Linked DNA regions of Selenomonas sputigena. The protein of the gene in region 2 interacts with the protein of the main gene of each other region in a pairwise test. Links are inferred from orthologs where the notes say so. Each region holds a gene or a part of one and is shown on either strand. Other genes may lie near its edges.

Region 1 (4,627 bases), 310 kb from region 2 along the record:
CTTCGATGTCCTGTCGAGTCCCGAAGCGCTCGAAGCTATGGGATTCAAGACGCGCACGAAGAATCTGCTCGAAGCCTTCGCCGCGCTTCTCTTTGAGCTCATGGGCAAACTTGCCGCTATGCCGCTTTCTTCCTTTATCGAAGCCTTGCTTGACGATACGGGTTATATCAAGGATTTGGAGAAGCAGGATACGCCCGAGGCGCAGACGCGCATCGAGAACTTGCGCGAATTCGTCGGCGTGGCGCGAGAATTTGAAAAGACGGAAGAAGAGCCGACTTTGGAAAATTTCCTCAACCAGATCGCACTCGTCTCCGATGTCGATACGGCGAACATGGAGGACGACCGCGTGACGCTCATGACGCTTCATTCGGCAAAGGGCTTGGAGTTCCCCGTCGTCTTTCTCGTGGGCATGGAGGAGGGAATCTTTCCCCATGCACGCACGCTGCTTGAGCCGAGCGAAATCGAGGAAGAACGCCGCACCTGCTATGTCGGCATCACGCGCGCTGAACGCAAGCTCTACTTGAGCTACGCGCGCTATCGGACGCTTTACGGCAAGGGAAATGTCTATCCGCCGTCGAGATTCCTCGCGGAAATTCCCGAAACGTATTTGGAAAAGGCAAAGGCACAGGCTTTCGGGCGGAGCGCGTTTTTAGAGTCGAGGGGCATGGGGAGGCCGCAGTCCGCCTTTGAGATTCTGCAAAGCTTGCAGCGGACGACAGCTTCTTCTGCATCGCCTTCGCCTGTACCTTCTTCCCCTCGAGAGGTGCGTTCTGCCGCGTCCGCCGCAATTCGCCCGAGCATGGAAGTGGCATGGCGTGCGGGCGACAAGGCTCGCCACGGCAAGTGGGGCGTCGGCACAGTCGTCTCGGTCAAGGGGGAAGGCGAAGAAGTCGAGCTGAAGATCGCCTTCCCGCAAATCGGCATCAAGGGGCTCATGCAGAAGTATGCTCCCATCGAGAAAGTCTGAGGTTCGTATGGATATTCAAGAAGTCAAAAAAGAGCTTGCACAGCTGCGGCGCACGATACGTCACCACAATGTGCGCTACTACAACGACGACAATCCCGAAATCAGCGATTATGAATACGATCAGCTTATGCTGCGGCTCAAGGCGCTGGAAAGGGAATACCCCGAGCTTATCACGGAAAACTCGCCGACGCAGAAGGTCGGCGGTACGGCGAAGCGCACGGCAGGCACGCTCGTGCGCCACGACGTGCCGATGCTTTCGTTGCAGGATGTATTCTCTCGCGAGGAGATAGAAGCTTTCGTGCGCGATATAGAGGCGCGCATGGAAAATCCTGTGTTCGTCGTCGAAGAAAAGATCGACGGACTTTCGCTTGCCCTGCGCTATGAAAACGGGATGCTGAGCCGTGCCATCACGCGCGGCGACGGCGTCGTACAGGGCGAGGACGTCACGGAAAATGCCAAGGTCATCAAAGATGTCGTGCAGAAACTCAAAGAGCCGCTGCCTTACTTCGAGGTGCGCGGCGAAGTCTACATGACGAAGGCGGCATTTGAGGCGGTCAACGAGAGGCGTCAGCTTCTCGGGCTAAAGCTTTTTGCCAATCCGCGCAACTGTGCGGCGGGCACTCTGCGCCAACTCGACAGCCGCATCACGAAGGAGAGGGGGCTGTCCCTCTTCGTGTTCAATCTGCAGGCGGTGCGCGGCAAGGAGTTCCAAACGCATGTCGAAGCCTACGACTTCATGAAACGGCAGGGCATCAAGGTCATTCATGCCTATCACGTCTGCCGTACGGCAGAGGAGGTCTGGGATGCCATCGAGCAGATCGGCGCCTCGCGCGGCGATCTGCCCTACGACATCGACGGCGCTGTCGTCAAACTCAATGATTTTTCGCAAAGGGAGAGCCTCGGCGCGACTTCCAAGGCGCCGCGCTGGGCGATCGCCTATAAATACCCGCCCGAGGAAAAGGAAAGCGTCGTGCGCAGCATCACGCTTTCTGTCGGCCGGACGGGGCGCATCACACCGACGGCGACGTTCGATCCCATCCGTCTTTGCGGTACGACGGTCGAGCGCGCGACGCTGCACAATCAGGATTTCATCGACGATCTCGATGTGCGCGTAGGCGATACCGTCGTCGTCTACAAGTCGGGAGAGATCATTCCGAAGATCAAGGCGGTCGTAAAAGAAAAGCGTCCCGAGGGAACAGAGCCGTTCAAGATCGGCGATCGCTGCCCCGTCTGCGGTGCAAAGGCTGAGAGAGAGGCGGATTCCGCCGACGTCAAGTGCATCAATCAGGCATGTCCGGCGCAGGTGGAGAGCCACATCCTGAATTTTGTGAGCCGCGACGCTATGGACATCAAGGGTTTGGGCGAAAAGAACATCGCCGCCTTGATTGAAAAAGGTTTCCTTCACACGATCGTCGACATCTTCCGCTTGAAGGAGCATCGGGAAGAGCTGATTGCCCAAGGCGTTGTCGGCAAGGAAAAAAACACGGACAAATTGCTTTCGGCAATCGAAGAAGCAAAGAAGAACGAACCGCAGCGTCTTTTGACGGGACTCGGTATCCACGGTATCGGCAAGGCGGCAGCTGCCGCTCTCATGCAACATTTCAAGACCTTGGAGGCTTTAGAAAATGCGTCCGATGAAGCGATTCTCGCGGTGCGTGATATGGGCGAAACGAGCGTCGCCGCCATCCGTTCGTATTTCCAAAACGAAGGCAATGCAAAGATTTGCCGCGAACTGCAGCAGCTCGGCGTCGCGACGGCAGCACAAGAGCGTACGGCACAGGGCGACGAACTGGCCGATATGAGCTTCGTCGTCACGGGCACGCTGCATCATTTCGGGCGCAGGGAAATCACGGAGCTGATCGAGCAGCACGGCGGACGCGTGACAAGTTCCGTGTCCAAGAAGACGGACTGCCTCGTCGCGGGAGAAAACGCCGGCAGCAAGCTGCAAAAGGCGGAGCAACTGGGCGTCCGAATCTTGACGGAGGAGGAGCTTCTGCAGTTGATTGACCATATTTGACATCGCATATTGAAAACACTGGAACAATCGTGTCAGGCTATGCTATAATTGTTTGTTAGTACGAGGTCGAGCGAATGAATCCCAAGCGGAATTTGTTCAAGCTTGACGTAATCTCTGATGGGGGTAGGTTCTTTTGAAATACATGACAGGAAATGAATTGCGCGAAGCGTATTTGCAGTTCTTTGCGGAGAAAAAGGGGCATCTGCGGTTGCCGAGCGCTTCGCTCATCCCTGCAAACGATCCAACGCTCTTGATGATCGGCGCGGGCATGGCGCCGTTCAAACCGTTCTTTACGGGCAAGATGAAACCGCCGCGCACGCGCATCACGACGAGCCAGCGCTGTGTACGTACGGGAGATATTGAGAACGTCGGGCGCACGGCACGTCATCAGACGTATTTTGAAATGCTCGGCAACTTCTCTTTTGGAGACTATTTCAAAAAAGAGGCGATTCCTTGGGCGTGGGAGTTCCTGACGGATGTCTTGGATTTGCCGAAGGAAAAGCTTTGGGTCACGGTCTATCCGAAGGACGATGAAGCAGCCGCCATCTGGCGTGAGCAGCCCGGCTTCCCGCAGGATCATATCGTGAAACTCGATGACAACTTCTGGGAGATCGGCCCCGGCCCTTGCGGTCCTGATTCGGAAATCTACATCGACCTTGGTGAAGAGCGCGGTTGCGGCAGCCCAGACTGTGCTGTCGGCTGTGATTGTGACCGCTACCTCGAAATCTGGAATCTCGTCTTTACGCAGTTCGACCGCACGGAAGACGGTCAGTACAATCCGCTTGAGCACAAGAATATTGATACGGGATGCGGTCTTGAGCGATTGGCTTCCGTGCTGCAGAATAAGAAGACGAACTTCGAGACGGATTTGCTCTTTCCCATCATCGAATACGCCTCGAAAGTATCCGGTGTCGTTTATGGCGAAAATGCGGAGAAGGACGTCTCGCTCAAGGTCATCGCTGACCATGCGCGCAGCATGGCAATCATGATCATGGACGGCATCCTGCCTTCAAACGAGGGACGCGGCTATGTTCTGCGCCGCATCTTGCGTCGTGCTGTGCGCCATGGGCGCATCCTCGGCATTCATGACAAGTTCTTGGAAGGCGCGATTGATGCCGTTGCCGAAATCTACAAGGGTGCAGCGGACTTTGAAGAGCTTGCTGAGAAGAAAGAATACATCAAGAAAGTTATCAGCATTGAGGAGGATCGCTTCGCGGCGACACTCGCACAGGGCATGGAACTCTTGAACGGTCACATCGAGGACTTGAAGCGAGAAGGCAAAAAGGTGCTTCCTGGTGAAATTGGCTTCAAACTCTACGATACGTACGGTTTCCCATGGGAAGTCACCGACGAGATCTTGCATGAAAACGAAATGGAACTTGACAAAGATTCCTTCGAGAAAGCGATGGAGAAGCAGCGCGAACGTGCCCGTGCCGCGCGGCAGGAAAATCAGCGCGTCGCCGTACCCGACCTCTCGGGCATCGATACGTCACATCTCTGTGTCGATGAGAATGCGAAGGAATCGACCGTCGTCGCCATCTGGAAGGACGGCGGTCTCGTCGATGAGCTTGCCGACGGCGAGGAGGCGGGCATCATCTTGCAGTCGACACCTTTCTATGCAGAAGGAGGCGGTCAGGTCGGCG
Region 2 (4,684 bases):
AACGAAGGGGAGGTGAGGCGGCTTCTTCGCGGGCGGGCTCCAAGATGAAAGGTGTTTTGAGATTTATTATTAAAAATTTATGAAGAAAGAAGTGTAACCAGTGGAAACAAGCACAATTGTTGCTATCGTGATCTTCGTCGCGGCTTACGCGCTGATCATTTCAGAGAAGATTCACCGCACCATCATTGGTATTTGTGGCGCCATGCTGATGATCCTCCTCGGAATCATCAACCAGGAGACCGCGATTCATCACATTGACTTTAACACCCTCGGACTCCTCATGGGCATGATGGTCATCGTGAACATCACGAGTGAGACCGGACTCTTCAACTACCTCGCAATCTGGGCGGCGAAGAAGGTCAAGGCGAAGCCGATCTCCCTGCTCGTCGCTCTCTCGCTCCTCACGGCCGTCTGCTCGGCGCTTCTTGACAACGTGACGACGGTGCTTCTGACGGTGCCGATCACGTTCAGCATCACGAAGCAGCTCAACGTCGATGTCAAGCCGTTCCTCATCGCGCAGATCCTTGCGTCGAACATCGGCGGCACGGCGACGCTCATCGGCGATCCGCCGAACATCATGATCGGCAGTGCCGTCGGCCTGCAGTTCATGGATTTCATCACGAACCTCACGGCGATCTGTATCCTGATCTTCATCGTGACGATCGCTCTTTTGATCGTGATTTACGGAAAGAAGCTCCACACGACGGACGAGCTGCGCGAGAAGGTCATGCAGCTCGATGAGAAGAGTCAGATCGTCGAGCCGCGTCTCTTGAAGAAGTGCCTGTTCGCGCTCGCTATTACGATCAGCCTCTTCGTGTTGCACGGACAGCTCCACCTCGACACGGCGACCGCCGCCATGACAGGCGCAGGCCTCCTGCTCCTCATCAGTTTCCCACAGAAGGAGGCGATGATCGCGAAGGTCTTGTCGAAGGTCGAATGGCTCGCCATCTTCTTCTTCGCCGGTCTCTTCATCCTCGTCGGCGCACTCGTCGAGACGGGCGTCATCAAGATGCTCGCAGAAGAGGCGATCAAGATCACGAACGGCGATCTCACGGCGACCTCGATGCTCATTCTTTGGATGAGTGCCTACGCTTCGGCGTTCATCGACAACATCCCGTTCGTCGCGACGCTCATTCCGCTGATTCAGGATATGGGGCAGATGGGCATGACGAATCTCGATCCCGTATGGTGGTCTCTCGCCCTGGGCGCCTGCCTCGGCGGCAACGGCACCTTGATCGGCGCCTCGGCGAACGTCGTCGTCGCTTCGATGGCGGCGCAACGCGGCAAGCCGATCTCCTTCATCAGCTTCATGAAGATCGCGCTGCCGATGATGACGCTCTCGATTGCGATTTCGAGCGTCTACATCTGGCTCAGGTATTTGTAAACCGTAAGTTTTTTGGGGCGCACGGGGAGACCCGCACGCCCCTCTTTCTCTAGGAGGACTTTGTTGTATGGAGAGATATGCTCCGCAGGAAATCGAAAAAAAGTGGCAGGAGAAGTGGCAGAAGGATGATGTCTACAAGACGGAGATCGATCGCACGCAGCCTGAATATTATGTGCTGGAGATGTTCCCCTACCCGTCGGGCAATCTGCACATGGGTCATGTGCGCAATTATTCGATCGGCGACGTCATCGCGCGCTTCAAGAAGATGCAAGGCTGCAATGTGCTGCACCCGATGGGCTTTGACGCCTTTGGAATGCCGGCGGAGAACGCTGCGATCAAGCACGGTGTGAAGCCCGCCGACTGGACATATTCCAACATCGAGAACATGAAGCGCCAGCAGATGAGCATGGGGCTTTCCTACGATTGGAGCCGCGAGGCTGTGACCTGTCGTCCCGAGTACTACCGCTGGACGCAGTGGCTCTTTGAGCTTTTCTACAAGAAGGGGCTCGCCTACAAGAAGGAAGCGTCGGTCAACTGGTGCGATACGTGCGGCACGGTGCTCGCGAATGAGCAGGTCATCGACGGTAAATGCTGGCGCTGCGACTCCGAGGTGCACAAGAAGGATCTCTCACAGTGGTTCTTGAAGATCACGGACTATGCGGACGAACTTCTCGCCGATCTCGACAAGCTCAAGGGCTGGCCCGAGCGCGTCAAGACGATGCAGGAGAATTGGATCGGCCGCTCCGAGGGCTTGGAATTTGACATCGACGTGCCCGCGCTCGGCGAGAAGATCGCCGTCTACACGACGCGTGCCGATACGGCGTACGGCGTGACCTTCGTGGCGCTCGCGGCGGAGCACCCTCTGATGGAGAAGATCCTCGCGGATAATCCGAAGGCGGAGGAGCTTCGCGCCTTCGCCGACAAGGTCAAGGCGCAGTCGGAGCTTGAGCGCACGTCGGGCGAGTCGGAAAAAGAGGGCATGTTCACGGGGCTTTACGCCGTCAATCCCTTCAACGGCAGGAAGGTTGAGCTTTGGATCACGAACTACGTCCTCGCCGAGTACGGCACGGGCGCCGTCATGGGCGTGCCGTCGGAGGATCAGCGCGACTGGATGTTTGCGAAGAAGTACGACCTGCCGATCATCGTCACCCTGCGCCCGAAGGATCGTGAGCTAAAGCTTGAAGAAATGACGGAAGCCTATACGGACAAGGACGGCATCCTCGTGAATTCGGCGGAGTTCGACGGCATGGAGATGCACGAGGCGCTCGTGGCAATTGTAGAAAAGGCGGTCAAGGAGGGCTTCGGCAGGCGCAAGGTCAATTATCGCCTGCGCGATTGGCTCATCTCACGCCAGCGCTACTGGGGTGCGCCGATTCCCGTCATCTACTGTGACAAATGCGGCGAGCAGCTCGTTCCCGAAGAGGAATTGCCCGTCAAGCTGCCCGAGGATGTGAACTTCGAGCAAGGCGCCGTTTCCCCTTTGGCGCAGAGCGAATCCTTCGTGCACTGCACATGCCCGAAATGCGGCGGTCCAGCAAGGCGCGAGACGGACACGATGGACACCTTTATCTGCTCGTCGTGGTACTACATGCGCTACACCGATCCGCACAACACGCACAAGCCGTTTGCGGCGGACAAGGTGAACTACTGGGCGCCTGTCGATCAGTATATCGGCGGTATCGAACATGCGATTTTGCATCTTCTCTATTCGCGCTTCTTCACGAAGGTACTGCGCGACGAGAAGCTTCTGGATTTCGATGAACCGTTCCAAAATCTCTTGACACAGGGCATGGTCATCAAGGACGGCGCGAAGATGTCGAAGTCGAAGGGCAACGTCGTCTCCCCCGAGGAGATCATCCAAAAGTATGGCGCCGATACGGCGCGCCTCTTCATTCTCTTCGCCGCGCCTGTCGAGCGTGACTTGGAGTGGAGCGACCAGGGCGTCGAGGGGGCATTCCGCTTTTTGAACCGTGTCTGGCGCATCGTCGCGCATTTCGAGGATGCGATCAAAGAGGGCATTGATGATTACGACCATTCGACGCTGACGGCTGAGGAGAAGTCGCTGCGCCGCACGCTGCACCAGACGATCAAGAAGGTCACGGAGGACGTCGGCGAGCGCTTTATGTTCAACACGGCGATCAGCGCCGTCATGGAACTCGTCAACGCTTTCTATGCGTTCCAGGAAAAGCCGGTTCATCCGGGACTCGTGCGTGAGCTTTCCTTTGCGCTCGTGAAGATGCTCGCGCCCTTTGCGCCGCATATCACGGAGGAGCTTTGGAGCCGCATGGAGGGCAAGGGAAGCGTGCACGATGCAAGGTGGCCGAAGTTTGACCGTGCGGCCATCGTCGAGGACGAGGTCGAGATCGTCCTGCAGATCAACGGCAAGGTGCGCGACAAGCTGACGGTGCCGGCGAATATTGAGCCGCAGGAGATGGAGAAGCTGGCGCTCGCGCAGCCAAAGGTCGTCGAACTCACGGCGGGAAAGACGGTCGTCAAGGTCATCTGCGTGCCGAAGAAGCTCGTCAACATTGTCGTCAAATGACTTTTTTGAACAATAAAGGCGTTTGCAAGTGCGCTGGGAGTGCTCCTTCCGACGCACTGCGCAGAGGGGCTGGCGCTTCGCCAAGCTCCTTTTCGCGCTTTGCCGAATGGTGGAATCATGAAAGCACTTTTTGAACAAATGATGCAGGATGGCTCGGCTCGAAAGATTGTCGAGGCCTTTTCGCGCCGCGCGGGCAAGACGCTCGTCTACGGTCTCAGCGGCTCGCAGAAGCATGCGCTCTTTGCTGCCGCCTGCGACAATGCAGAGAAGCCCATGGTCATCGTCACGCACAGCCGCGAGGCGATCGAGGCGTGGCGCGCCGATCTGACGGCGCTTCTGCCGGCACGTGAAATCCTGGAACTGCCCGAGGTCGACATGATGGCGGTGGAAGCGACGGCGAAGGGCATGGAGCGCACGGCTCTGCGCATGGGCATACTCGGCAGGCTGCTCAAGAAGAATCCTGTCATCGTGCTCGCTCACGCCGCCGCCGCTGTACAGAAGGGCGTATCGCGCCGAGATTTCGAGTGCATGAGCCTGCGCCTTGAAGTCGGTGCGACGCTCTCGCGCGAGACGCTTCTTTCGCGTCTCGTCGAGCTTGGCTACGAGGCGGCGGGCGAGGTCGACGCCCTCGGGCAGTTCAGCGCGCGCGGTGGTATCGTCGATATCTATCCGCTTAATGCGTCCTTACCTCTTCGTCTGGAATTCTTCGACGATGAGATCGATTCTTTGCGCGAGTTTGATCCGGCGACGCGGCGCTC

Evidence for each region.
Region 1: the proteins of leuS (region 2) and ligA interact in binary tests that used the Escherichia coli proteins (3 or more experiments, as listed by UniProt). The link is inferred for Selenomonas sputigena from one-to-one orthologs.

Annotation. Positions count from the first base shown.
Region 1 is NZ_CP110383.1:980,847-985,473, forward strand. What follows is about bases 483-3,479. They hold ligA (NAD-dependent DNA ligase LigA), read left to right. Parts: upstream 483-974; coding sequence 975-2,984; downstream 2,985-3,479. Other genes in these bases: pcrA (DNA helicase PcrA), read left to right, coding at 483-967; alaS (alanine--tRNA ligase), read left to right, coding at 3,118-3,479. Outside these bases: more of pcrA, read left to right, coding at 1-482; more of alaS, read left to right, coding at 3,480-4,627. UniProt on the Escherichia coli protein: DNA ligase that catalyzes the formation of phosphodiester linkages between 5'-phosphoryl and 3'-hydroxyl groups in double-stranded DNA using NAD as a coenzyme and as the energy source for the reaction.
Region 2 is NZ_CP110383.1:1,289,597-1,294,280, reverse strand. The notes cover bases 1,135-4,188. They hold leuS (leucine--tRNA ligase), read left to right. Parts: upstream 1,135-1,451; coding sequence 1,452-3,926; downstream 3,927-4,188. Other genes in these bases: mfd (transcription-repair coupling factor), read left to right, coding at 4,044-4,188; OL236_RS06275 (SLC13 family permease), read left to right, coding at 1,135-1,384. Outside these bases: OL236_RS06280 (hypothetical protein), read left to right, coding at 1-16; more of OL236_RS06275, read left to right, coding at 101-1,134; more of mfd, read left to right, coding at 4,189-4,684.